One region of the Pseudomonas yamanorum genome, then DNA from elsewhere that is predicted to be linked to it. Evidence: predicted binding sites of a transcription regulator. Region 1 holds the regulator's gene; each other region holds the start of a gene.
What was found. Region 1 encodes sigma-54, which starts transcription at its own class of promoters, with help from an activator protein. Its sites were predicted from a motif close to ANTGGCATNNANNTTGCTNT; they were not measured.

Region 1 (2,201 bases):
CGAAACCGCGTATATCGTCAACGATGGACAGCTGATTGCCGAAGGTGACTCCGCCACTATCCTGGCCAACGAACTGGTCAAGGAAGTGTATCTGGGTCACGAGTTCCGCCTGTAAACACGGTGGTATCAGGCCATTCGCCATGGAGCGCGGTAGTCAATAAAAACCTCATTATTTTTATTGTTACCGCGCTCTAGGCAAAGCCCCCGATATCAGGCATATAATTTGCTTATGTTTGGCGCTCACGCGCCCTGTCGTGGATGGCGCATTGCGCCGGCGAATAAGGTGTTAAGCCCCTGCCATGAAACCATCGCTAGTCCTGAGAATGGGCCAGCAGCTGACGATGACACCGCAGCTGCAACAGGCCATCCGCCTGCTCCAATTGTCGACCCTGGACCTGCAACAGGAAATCCAGGAGGCCCTGGAGTCCAATCCGATGCTCGAACGCCAGGAAGAAGGCGACGACTTCGATAATGCAGACCCGCTGGCCGACAACATCGAGCAAAAGCCCAACCCCGACGTACAGGAACCCTCCTACCAGGAAACCGCCCCCACGGTGGACAACCTTGAGGAAGGCGAATGGAACGAACGCATTCCCAACGAGCTTCCCGTGGACACCGCCTGGGAAGACGTCTACCAGACCAGCGCCAGCAGCCTGCCGAGCAATGATGATGACGAGTGGGACTTCACCACCCGCACGTCCGCCGGCGAGAGCCTGCAGAGCCATTTGCTCTGGCAACTGAACCTGGCCCCGATGTCCGATACCGATCGCCTGATCGCTGTGACCCTGATCGATTGCATCAACAATCAGGGCTACCTGGACGAGACCCTTGAGGAGATCCTCGAGGCCTTCGACCCGGAACTGGACATAGAACTGGACGAAATTGAAGCCGTCCTGCACCGCATCCAGCAATTCGAGCCCGCCGGCATCGGCGCCCGCACCCTCAGCGAGTGCCTGCTGCTGCAATTGCGCCAATTGCCGGCCAAGACTCCATGGCTGGCCGAAGCGCAGCGCCTGGTCACCGACTATATCGACCTGCTGGGCAGCCGCGACTACAGCCAACTGATGCGCCGCATGAAGCTCAAGGAAGATGACCTGCGCCAGATCATCGAGCTGGTACAGAGCCTCAACCCTCGCCCTGGATCGCAGATCGAGTCCAGTGAAGCCGAATATGTCGTGCCCGATGTCATCGTGCGCAAGGACAACGAGCGCTGGCTGGTGGAGCTGAACCAGGAATCGGTACCGCGCCTGCGGGTCAATCCGCAATACGCAGGTTTTGTACGCCGCGCCGACACCAGCGCCGACAACACCTTCATGCGCAACCAGTTGCAGGAAGCCCGCTGGTTCATCAAGAGCCTGCAAAGCCGCAACGAAACCCTGATGAAAGTCGCCACCCAGATCGTCGAGCACCAGCGCGGCTTCCTGGAATACGGCGATGAAGCAATGAAGCCGTTGGTTCTGCATGACATCGCCGAGGCGGTAGGCATGCACGAATCAACGATTTCCCGAGTGACCACACAAAAATTCATGCATACCCCACGGGGTATTTATGAGCTGAAATACTTTTTCTCCAGCCACGTCAGCACCTCCGAAGGCGGCGAATGCTCGTCCACGGCGATCCGCGCGATCATCAAAAAACTGGTTGCCGCGGAAAATCAGAAAAAGCCGTTGAGTGACAGCAAGATCGCTGGTTTACTGGAGGCACAAGGCATTCAGGTCGCCCGTCGAACCGTCGCCAAGTACCGCGAGTCCCTTGGGATCGCGCCTTCCAGCGAGCGTAAGCGTTTGATGTGACGGGCGGGCCATAGCGTTCCAGTGACGGGTATTCCTACCCGTCGCTTTATGCACTGGCAACGAAGGAGAAGCTGTATGCAAGTCAACATCAGTGGACACCATGTAGAAGTCACCCCTCCATTGCGCGAATACGTCGAGCTGAAGCTGAGGAAGCTTGAGGGCCATTTCGACAAGATCACCAACGTGCAGGTCATCATGAAGGTCGACAAGCTTCAGCAGAAAATTGAAGCGACACTTCAGATACCTGGTGGCGAAGTGGTCGCCAATGCCGAACATGAAGACATGTATGCATCAATCGACTTGCTCACAGACAAGCTTGACCGCCAACTTAAAAAGCATAAGGAAAAGCAGCAGAGCCTTCTTCAAGGCACTGGCCGCTAACACTCCCCACCCATGATCCGACTTGAA
Region 2 (2,201 bases), 720 kb from region 1:
AGGTGCCTCCTGCCTTGAGTGGAACGATTTCCAAGCCCTCAAGGTCCAGATAGATGTAAGCCCACCCATGGGTTTTATCGAGGAGGCTCTGATGCCAAAGTGGAACGTTTCCTTCACTGATGATCATGGTGAGTCGGTAGTCGAGCAATTCGAATGCGAGCAAAAACCGACCCTTGAAGAGGCTGCGCGCCTGGTTCGCGCTCGCGTATCTCCGGTGCTGAAGGAATTGGATCTCAACGATCTCGAGGGGCGTGTTGCCGAGCCCACGGTGAAGATCCTGAAAGATCAAAACAGCATTAAAGACCTCAAGGTCGACCCCGCCGCCTGAACATTCCCTGTACACCCTTAAACAGACTCTGGTGGAGCTGAAAGCTTCGCGCTACTCTGCAATGGAGATCAGCGAATGAATCGCTAAGGTCTGGTCTTGTCAGCTACATGCTTGTCTCCCAGCGGCGACTTCATTGCCGTAACACCCGCGCCCTTGCAGCGCGGGCCTTGGGAAGCACGGAAAGTCTATCCATCGGTGTGAGGAGGACGTTTCATGAGCACAGCCTATCAAGAAGACATCAGCACCAACGTGTTGCGCCGCATGAAAGAGGGCGGCTTTGACTTCTCACGTTTCCACCCCATTGAGTTCTACGCCATTTTCCCGGATGAGGAACGTGCGCGCCGGGCTGCGGGTCGGTTTCGTGGGGAATCCCTGAATGCCCAGGTCAGCGCGCGGGATGACGGCGCCTGGTACCTGGAACTGAGCAAAATCATGTTCGCCACCTACGACGGCATAGGAGACTTCGAGCAGGACTTTGAGGCAGTGGTCGAGCCTTTGGGCGGGATCATTGAGGGATGGGGCGTGAAACAGGAGGTGCGTGGGTTACCCATGTAGCGGCATGAGCAACAACACAGCGTATCGGCTGACCTTTGGGTCGGCCGTTTTTGTTTCTGGCTTGGGAAAAATCCGGCTCAAAAAAAACCACCCGAGCAGGGTGGTCAAAGGGAAGATCGGAGCGAAGGGGAACCGATCGGTACATGCCGTATCACGTTACCCATCAAGCAAAGGTTCAGGCTGTAGGACATGTCCTGTTCAGCCGATGGAGGTGATTATCCGCAGGGTTTGCCGCGCGGTGAAATCAACTCTGACTATGCTGGTGATAGTCATGGCCTGCATTGCAATGAGGCGCCGCCCATGACAGCGGGCATTTGCTGCACCGGGACGGTGCGGTGAGACCTGCGCCTATCTCCAACTGATTGAAACTTAAGTGTTTATGCCGCTGGCACGGGCCTTGCGATGGTTCTGGCGTCCGGGTGACAAGGAGTACGGCATGATCCGCACTTATTACGATGAGATGTACGACGGGGCAGGGCAGGTGCGCCCCCATTACCGCGAGTTCGCCCGCTGGTTGGCCGAGACGCCTGCCGAACTGCTGGCTCAGCGCCGCCGTGAAGCCGATTTACTGTTTCACCGGGCCGGTATCACCTTCACGCTGTATGGCGATGAGCAAGGCACCGAGCGCCTGATTCCCTTCGACACGATTCCCCGCAGCATCCCGGCCAGTGAGTGGCGGATCGTCGAGCGCGGCTGCATCCAGCGGGTCAAGGCGCTGAACATGTTTCTCGCCGACCTGTACCACGAACAACGGATCATCAAGGCCGGGATCATCCCTGCCGAGCAAGTGCTGGCCAACGAGCAATACCAGTTGGCGATGCAGGGCCTGGACCTGCACCGCGATATCTATTCCCACATCTCCGGCGTCGACCTCGTACGCGATGGCGACGGTACTTACTACGTCCTCGAAGACAACCTGCGCACCCCCAGCGGTGTCAGCTATATGCTCGAAGACCGCAAGATGATGATGCGCCTGTTCCCCGAACTGTTCGCCGCCCAGCGCATCGCGCCCATCGACCACTACCCCAACCTATTACTCGACACCCTGAAAAGCTCCAGCCCGCTGGATAACCCCAGCGTGGTGGTACTCACCCCGGGACGTTTCAACAGTGCGTTCTTCGAGCATGCGTTCCTGGCCCGTGAAATGGGCGTGGAATTGGTGGAAGGTGCCGACCTGTTTGTTCGCGATGACCGCGTGTTCATGCGCACCACTGACGGCCCCAAGGCGGTGGATGTGATCTACCGCCGCCTCGACGACGCGTTCCTCGACCCGCTGGCCTTCAACCCGGACTCCATGCTCGGCGTGCCAGGCCTGCTG
Region 3 (2,201 bases), 640 kb from region 1:
TGTCGGTGATCTTGACCGAGACGTTGCCCGTTGCCGCCGTCACCGCCACGGAACCGGTCATGCTTTTGCTGGTGTCGACCATGGCCTTGTCGGTCTGGGTGATCACCGAGCGGCCCACCAGCGACGACGCCTGCAGCGCCTGGGAAGAGCTGAAGTTGCTGGAGATCGCATTCACCGAGTCGTTCAGGGTGTTGATGCCTTCCAGGCTGCTGAACTGAGCCAGCTGTGCCACGAACGCGCCGTTGTCCTGAGGCGACAGCGGGTTCTGGTTTTTCAGCTGGGTGACCAGCAGTTGCAGGAACGCGTCCTTGCCCAACGACTGGTTGCCCGTCGCCGACTTGGCTGCGTCGCCGACGCTGCTGTTATCTGTCGCCGTCTTGACCTTGGAATTGAAAAGGTCCTGGACCGCGGTGTTCGTCGAGCTGGTATCAACAATGGCCATTATTTGGCGCCCCTTATCACTGACCCAGGGTCAGGACCTTCTGCATCATGGTTTTGGCGGTGTTCATCATTTCCGCGTTGGTCTGGAACGAGCGGCTGGCGGAAATCATGTCTGCCATTTCCTCGACCACGTTGACGTTGGGGTAGTACACGTACCCTTTGGCATCAGCGGCGGGATGATTCGGCTCGTAGCGGGCATCCAGGTTGCTCTGGTCTTCGACCACACCGAGCACCTGCACGCCCTGGCCCGCGGCATCCTGGTTCTGGAACAGCGAATCGCCGCTACCACTCTGGCCGCCTTGGCCGCCCTGGAACATGGTGGCGAACACCGGGTGCCGGGCACGGTAGGTCTGGTCAATGCTCGAAGACACGGTCTCGGCGTTGGCGATGTTACTGGCGACGGTGTTGAGGCGCGTGGTCTGGGCGCTCATGCCACTACCGGCAATATTGAAAACACTGGCGAGGGACATGGCTTATTCTCCACGCAGGGCTGACATCAGCCCTTTGAATTTGCTGTTGAGCAGGGTGAAGCTGGCCTGGAAGTTCACCGAGTTCTCGGCGTAGGCCGATTGCTCCAGTTGCGCGTCCACGGTGTTCTGGTCGATCGACGGTTGCATCGGCGTGCGATACAGCAGCGACTCGTCACCATTGCCCAGGCCTTGCGCTTCGATATGACGGCTGTTGGTCATGTTCAGGGCGAAGGTGCCGTTCTTGGTCTTGTCTTGCTGTGCGGCGAGCACGGCAGAGAAGTCCAGGTCCCGAGCCTTGTAGTTCGGGGTGTCGGCGTTGGCGATGTTGTTGGCCAGGACTTCGGCACGCTGGGCGCGGAAGCCCAGGGCTTGTTCGTGGATACCGAGCGCTTTATCGAAGCTGATGCTCATGGCGGAGACCTATAGGGACTGACCTGCTTTTCGTAACAGGGTTATAGCAATCGGCATGCCAATTCTTTTGAGGGCCGTATTACAAGGGTTTGCGGGGCAATTGCCGGCGGCAATGCCAGAAAAGCGGCAAAGGGTTTCCGCGAAACGCCAGTAAAGCGGCAATGAAGGTTTGCCGCTTTGCGGCCATAAAAAAGGGAGGCCTGTGCAGGCCTCCCTTTTTTGCTCAAGCATTCATCACTTGGCCTGGTAAATGATCCCAGGACTGCACTGCACCATCTGGTAATGATCCGGCAAACCGTTCAGCGCCTCGGAAGCGCCCAGAAACAGATAACCACCGCGCTTGAGGGTACCGTGGATGCGCAACAGAATGTCCTTCTTCACCTCGGCCGAGAAGTAGATCAGCACGTTGCGGCAAAACACCATGTCGAACTTGCCCAGGCTGGCATAACTGTCCAGCAGATTGAACGAGCGAAACTCCACCCGGCTCTTGATCGGCGCCTTGACCGCCCAGCGCCCCGCGCCTTTAGGATCGAAGAAACGCTGCAAGCGCTCCGGAGACAACCCCCGCCCCAATGCCAGGCTGTCGTACTCACCGGTCTTGCAGTTGGTGAGCATGGTGCCGGACAAATCCGTGGCCACAATTTGCGCCCCGGCCTTCAACTGGCCCATGTTGGTCCGCTCGAACTCATCGATGGACATCGAAATCGAATACGGTTCCTGCCCCGACGAACAGGCCGCCGACCAGATGCGCAGGCGCTGTCCCGGTGCGGCCTTGATCGCCTCAGGCAGCACCTTGTTCTTGAGCACTTCAAACGGATAGGTATCGCGAAACCACAAGGTTTCGTTGGTGGTCATGGCATCGACCACCATCTCCTTGAG
Region 4 (2,201 bases), 2.4 Mb from region 1:
AACGCGTCGTCGATACGGCGGTAGATCACATCAACGGCCTTCGGGCCATCGGTGGTGCGCATGAATACCTTGAGGTCGTGCACGAACAGGTCCGCGCCTTCCACCAGCTCCACGCCCATTTCCCGGGCCAGGAACGCATGTTCAAAAAACGCGCTGTTAAAGCGGCCCGGCGTCAGCACTACCACGTTGGGGTTGTCCAGGCGGCTGGAGCTTTTCAGGGTCTTGAGCAGCAGGTTGGGGTAGTGGTCCACCGGGGCGATGCGTTGCTTGGCGAACACCTCCGGGAACAGGCGCATCATCATCTTGCGGTCTTCGAGCATGTAGCTCACGCCGCTGGGAGTGCGCAGGTTGTCTTCGAGCACGTAGTAGGTGCCGTCGCCATCGCGCACCAGGTCGACCCCGGAGATGTGCGAGTAGATATCGCGGTGCAGGTCGAGGCCAACCATGGCTTTCTGGTAACCCTCGTTTCCGAGGACTTGCTCGGCGGGGATGATCCCGGCCTTGATGATGCGCTGGTCGTGGTAGATGTCGGCGAGGAACATGTTCAGCGCATTCACCCGCTGGATACAGCCGCGTTCGATGACGCTCCACTCACTGGCAGGGATGCTGCGGGGAATGATATCGAAGGGGATCAGGCGCTCGGTGTCCTGCTCGTCGCCATACAGGGTGAAGGTGATCCCGGCGCGGTGAAACAGCAGATCGGCTTCACGGCGGCGCTGGGCCAGCAGTTCTGGCGGCGTATTGGCCAGCCAGCGGGAGAATTCCTGATAGTGCGCACGGCAAACGCCTTGTGCGTCATTCATTTCATCAAAGAAAGATCGAGCCATTCCAATTACCTTGTCAGTGCCGGGACTAACTGCGCTTTGGCACTGCCGCTTTAGAAAACGCATTTTTTTATGAGCCCGTGGCTGATGGTGCCAGCAGGCCTGGTCCTTACTTTCTTTTGGGGTGGGCTCTGGGTCGAGAGGTAACGATTGCTCCTGTATCCGGGCAGATGAATGGATAAAGCAATGCCTGTGCCGAAACCCCTGTAGGAGCGAGCTTGCTCGCGAAAAACCTGAGAACACCCCGTTCAGTCAGGATGCCAGCGGTATCGTTGACGCCCTTCGCGAGCAAGCTCGCTCCTACAGGGGGCGGGGCGTGCTCCAATTTGGCGCATTAACAAACTTGAACTTCGCGCCGGCCTGATTCTTCTAAAGGGTCCCAGTCCAGCACGGAGCACGGATGTGCCCAGAATCATTTCACCCGACACCCCGGAATCGAGCCTGACCGACCACAGCGAACACAACGCGAAGATTTTCGGCTCACCCAAGGACCGTCTCGATTTCTACCGGCGCGAGATCCAGTACGAAACCAGCATCCTGGCCAACCGTACCGACGCCTACCTTACGGCGCAGTCGTTCCTGGTGATCGCCTTCGTTTCCGGCATGGGCAACCTCAATCCGGAATGGGGCAAGCTGTTCACCCTGGTGGTGCCGGTATTCCTGGCCCTGCTGGGCATCCTCAGTTCCCTCAACGCCTGGCCGGGCATTCGGGCGGCCTACGACATCATCGATCACTGGCACTACAAGCAGAGCGAACTGCTGCGCAGCGAGCCGGTGATGGGCATGGCCTATGACGAGTCGCCTCTGTTTTCCGAGATGGAGTCGTCCCACAAGGGCTATCGCAAGTCGCTGTTGTTTTCGATGCGCGCGCCGTGGCTGTTCATGGTGTTCTGGGTAATCCTGGGGGCCTATGCGTTCTATATCCAGGTGGACAATCCCGGCTCATAAGCAATTGGAACTTCACCCACCCGCACAGGACCTTACCTTTACGCAGTCTGCGTTTTCCAACAGAGGTGAGCCATGAGCACAGACAACGACCCGCAAACCAGCAACCGCAACGATCCTGCCATCGACCGCGGCGAACCGGCGCCAGGCACCGCGGCCGACGCACCGAAAGACCCGAAGCCTGCCAGCGACCCAACGGCCAAGGAAAACGACTACAGTCCTGACTTCAAGCCCGAGCGCGAGCCCAAGCCTGAAACCGATGCCGATATCGATACCCAAGGCGGTTAGAGGAGACGGTCATGTCAGTTGAAATTGATGAAGACGATGAACTCAATGACCCGGGCAACGAAGACCCGGGTTCATTGATGGATGATGCCGAAGTACCGCTTAACGACCTGGATGATGCCGCCGACGTCGGCAATATCGAAAACC

Region 2: a site for sigma-54 is predicted at 1,268-1,287, ahead of BLU46_RS24810 (circularly permuted type 2 ATP-grasp protein). Genes of this name have one in related genera too.
Region 3: a site for sigma-54 is predicted at 1,366-1,385, ahead of flgB (flagellar basal body rod protein FlgB). Genes of this name have one in related genera too.
Region 4: a site for sigma-54 is predicted at 1,005-1,024, ahead of BLU46_RS32035 (circularly permuted type 2 ATP-grasp protein). Genes of this name have one in related genera too.

Annotation. Positions count from the first base shown of each region.
Region 1 covers NZ_LT629793.1:4,533,778-4,535,978, reverse strand. Annotated here, with positions in the region: gene lptB (LPS export ABC transporter ATP-binding protein) at 1-115, shown strand, start outside; gene BLU46_RS21320 (RNA polymerase factor sigma-54) at 300-1,793, shown strand; gene hpf (ribosome hibernation-promoting factor, HPF/YfiA family) at 1,869-2,174, shown strand; gene ptsN (PTS IIA-like nitrogen regulatory protein PtsN) at 2,187-2,201, shown strand, end outside.
Region 2 covers NZ_LT629793.1:5,258,481-5,260,681, forward strand. Annotated here, with positions in the region: gene BLU46_RS24800 (hypothetical protein) at 68-328, shown strand; gene BLU46_RS24805 (ribonuclease E inhibitor RraB) at 542-883, shown strand; gene BLU46_RS24810 (circularly permuted type 2 ATP-grasp protein) at 1,320-2,201, shown strand, end outside.
Region 3 covers NZ_LT629793.1:5,170,971-5,173,171, reverse strand. Annotated here, with positions in the region: gene flgD (flagellar hook assembly protein FlgD) at 1-442, opposite strand, end outside; gene flgC (flagellar basal body rod protein FlgC) at 459-911, opposite strand; gene flgB (flagellar basal body rod protein FlgB) at 915-1,322, opposite strand; gene cheR (protein-glutamate O-methyltransferase CheR) at 1,557-2,201, opposite strand, start outside.
Region 4 covers NZ_LT629793.1:6,931,151-6,933,351, forward strand. Annotated here, with positions in the region: gene BLU46_RS32035 (circularly permuted type 2 ATP-grasp protein) at 1-827, opposite strand, end outside; gene BLU46_RS32045 (hypothetical protein) at 1,227-1,772, shown strand; gene BLU46_RS32050 (hypothetical protein) at 1,845-2,057, shown strand; gene BLU46_RS33115 (hypothetical protein) at 2,069-2,201, shown strand, end outside.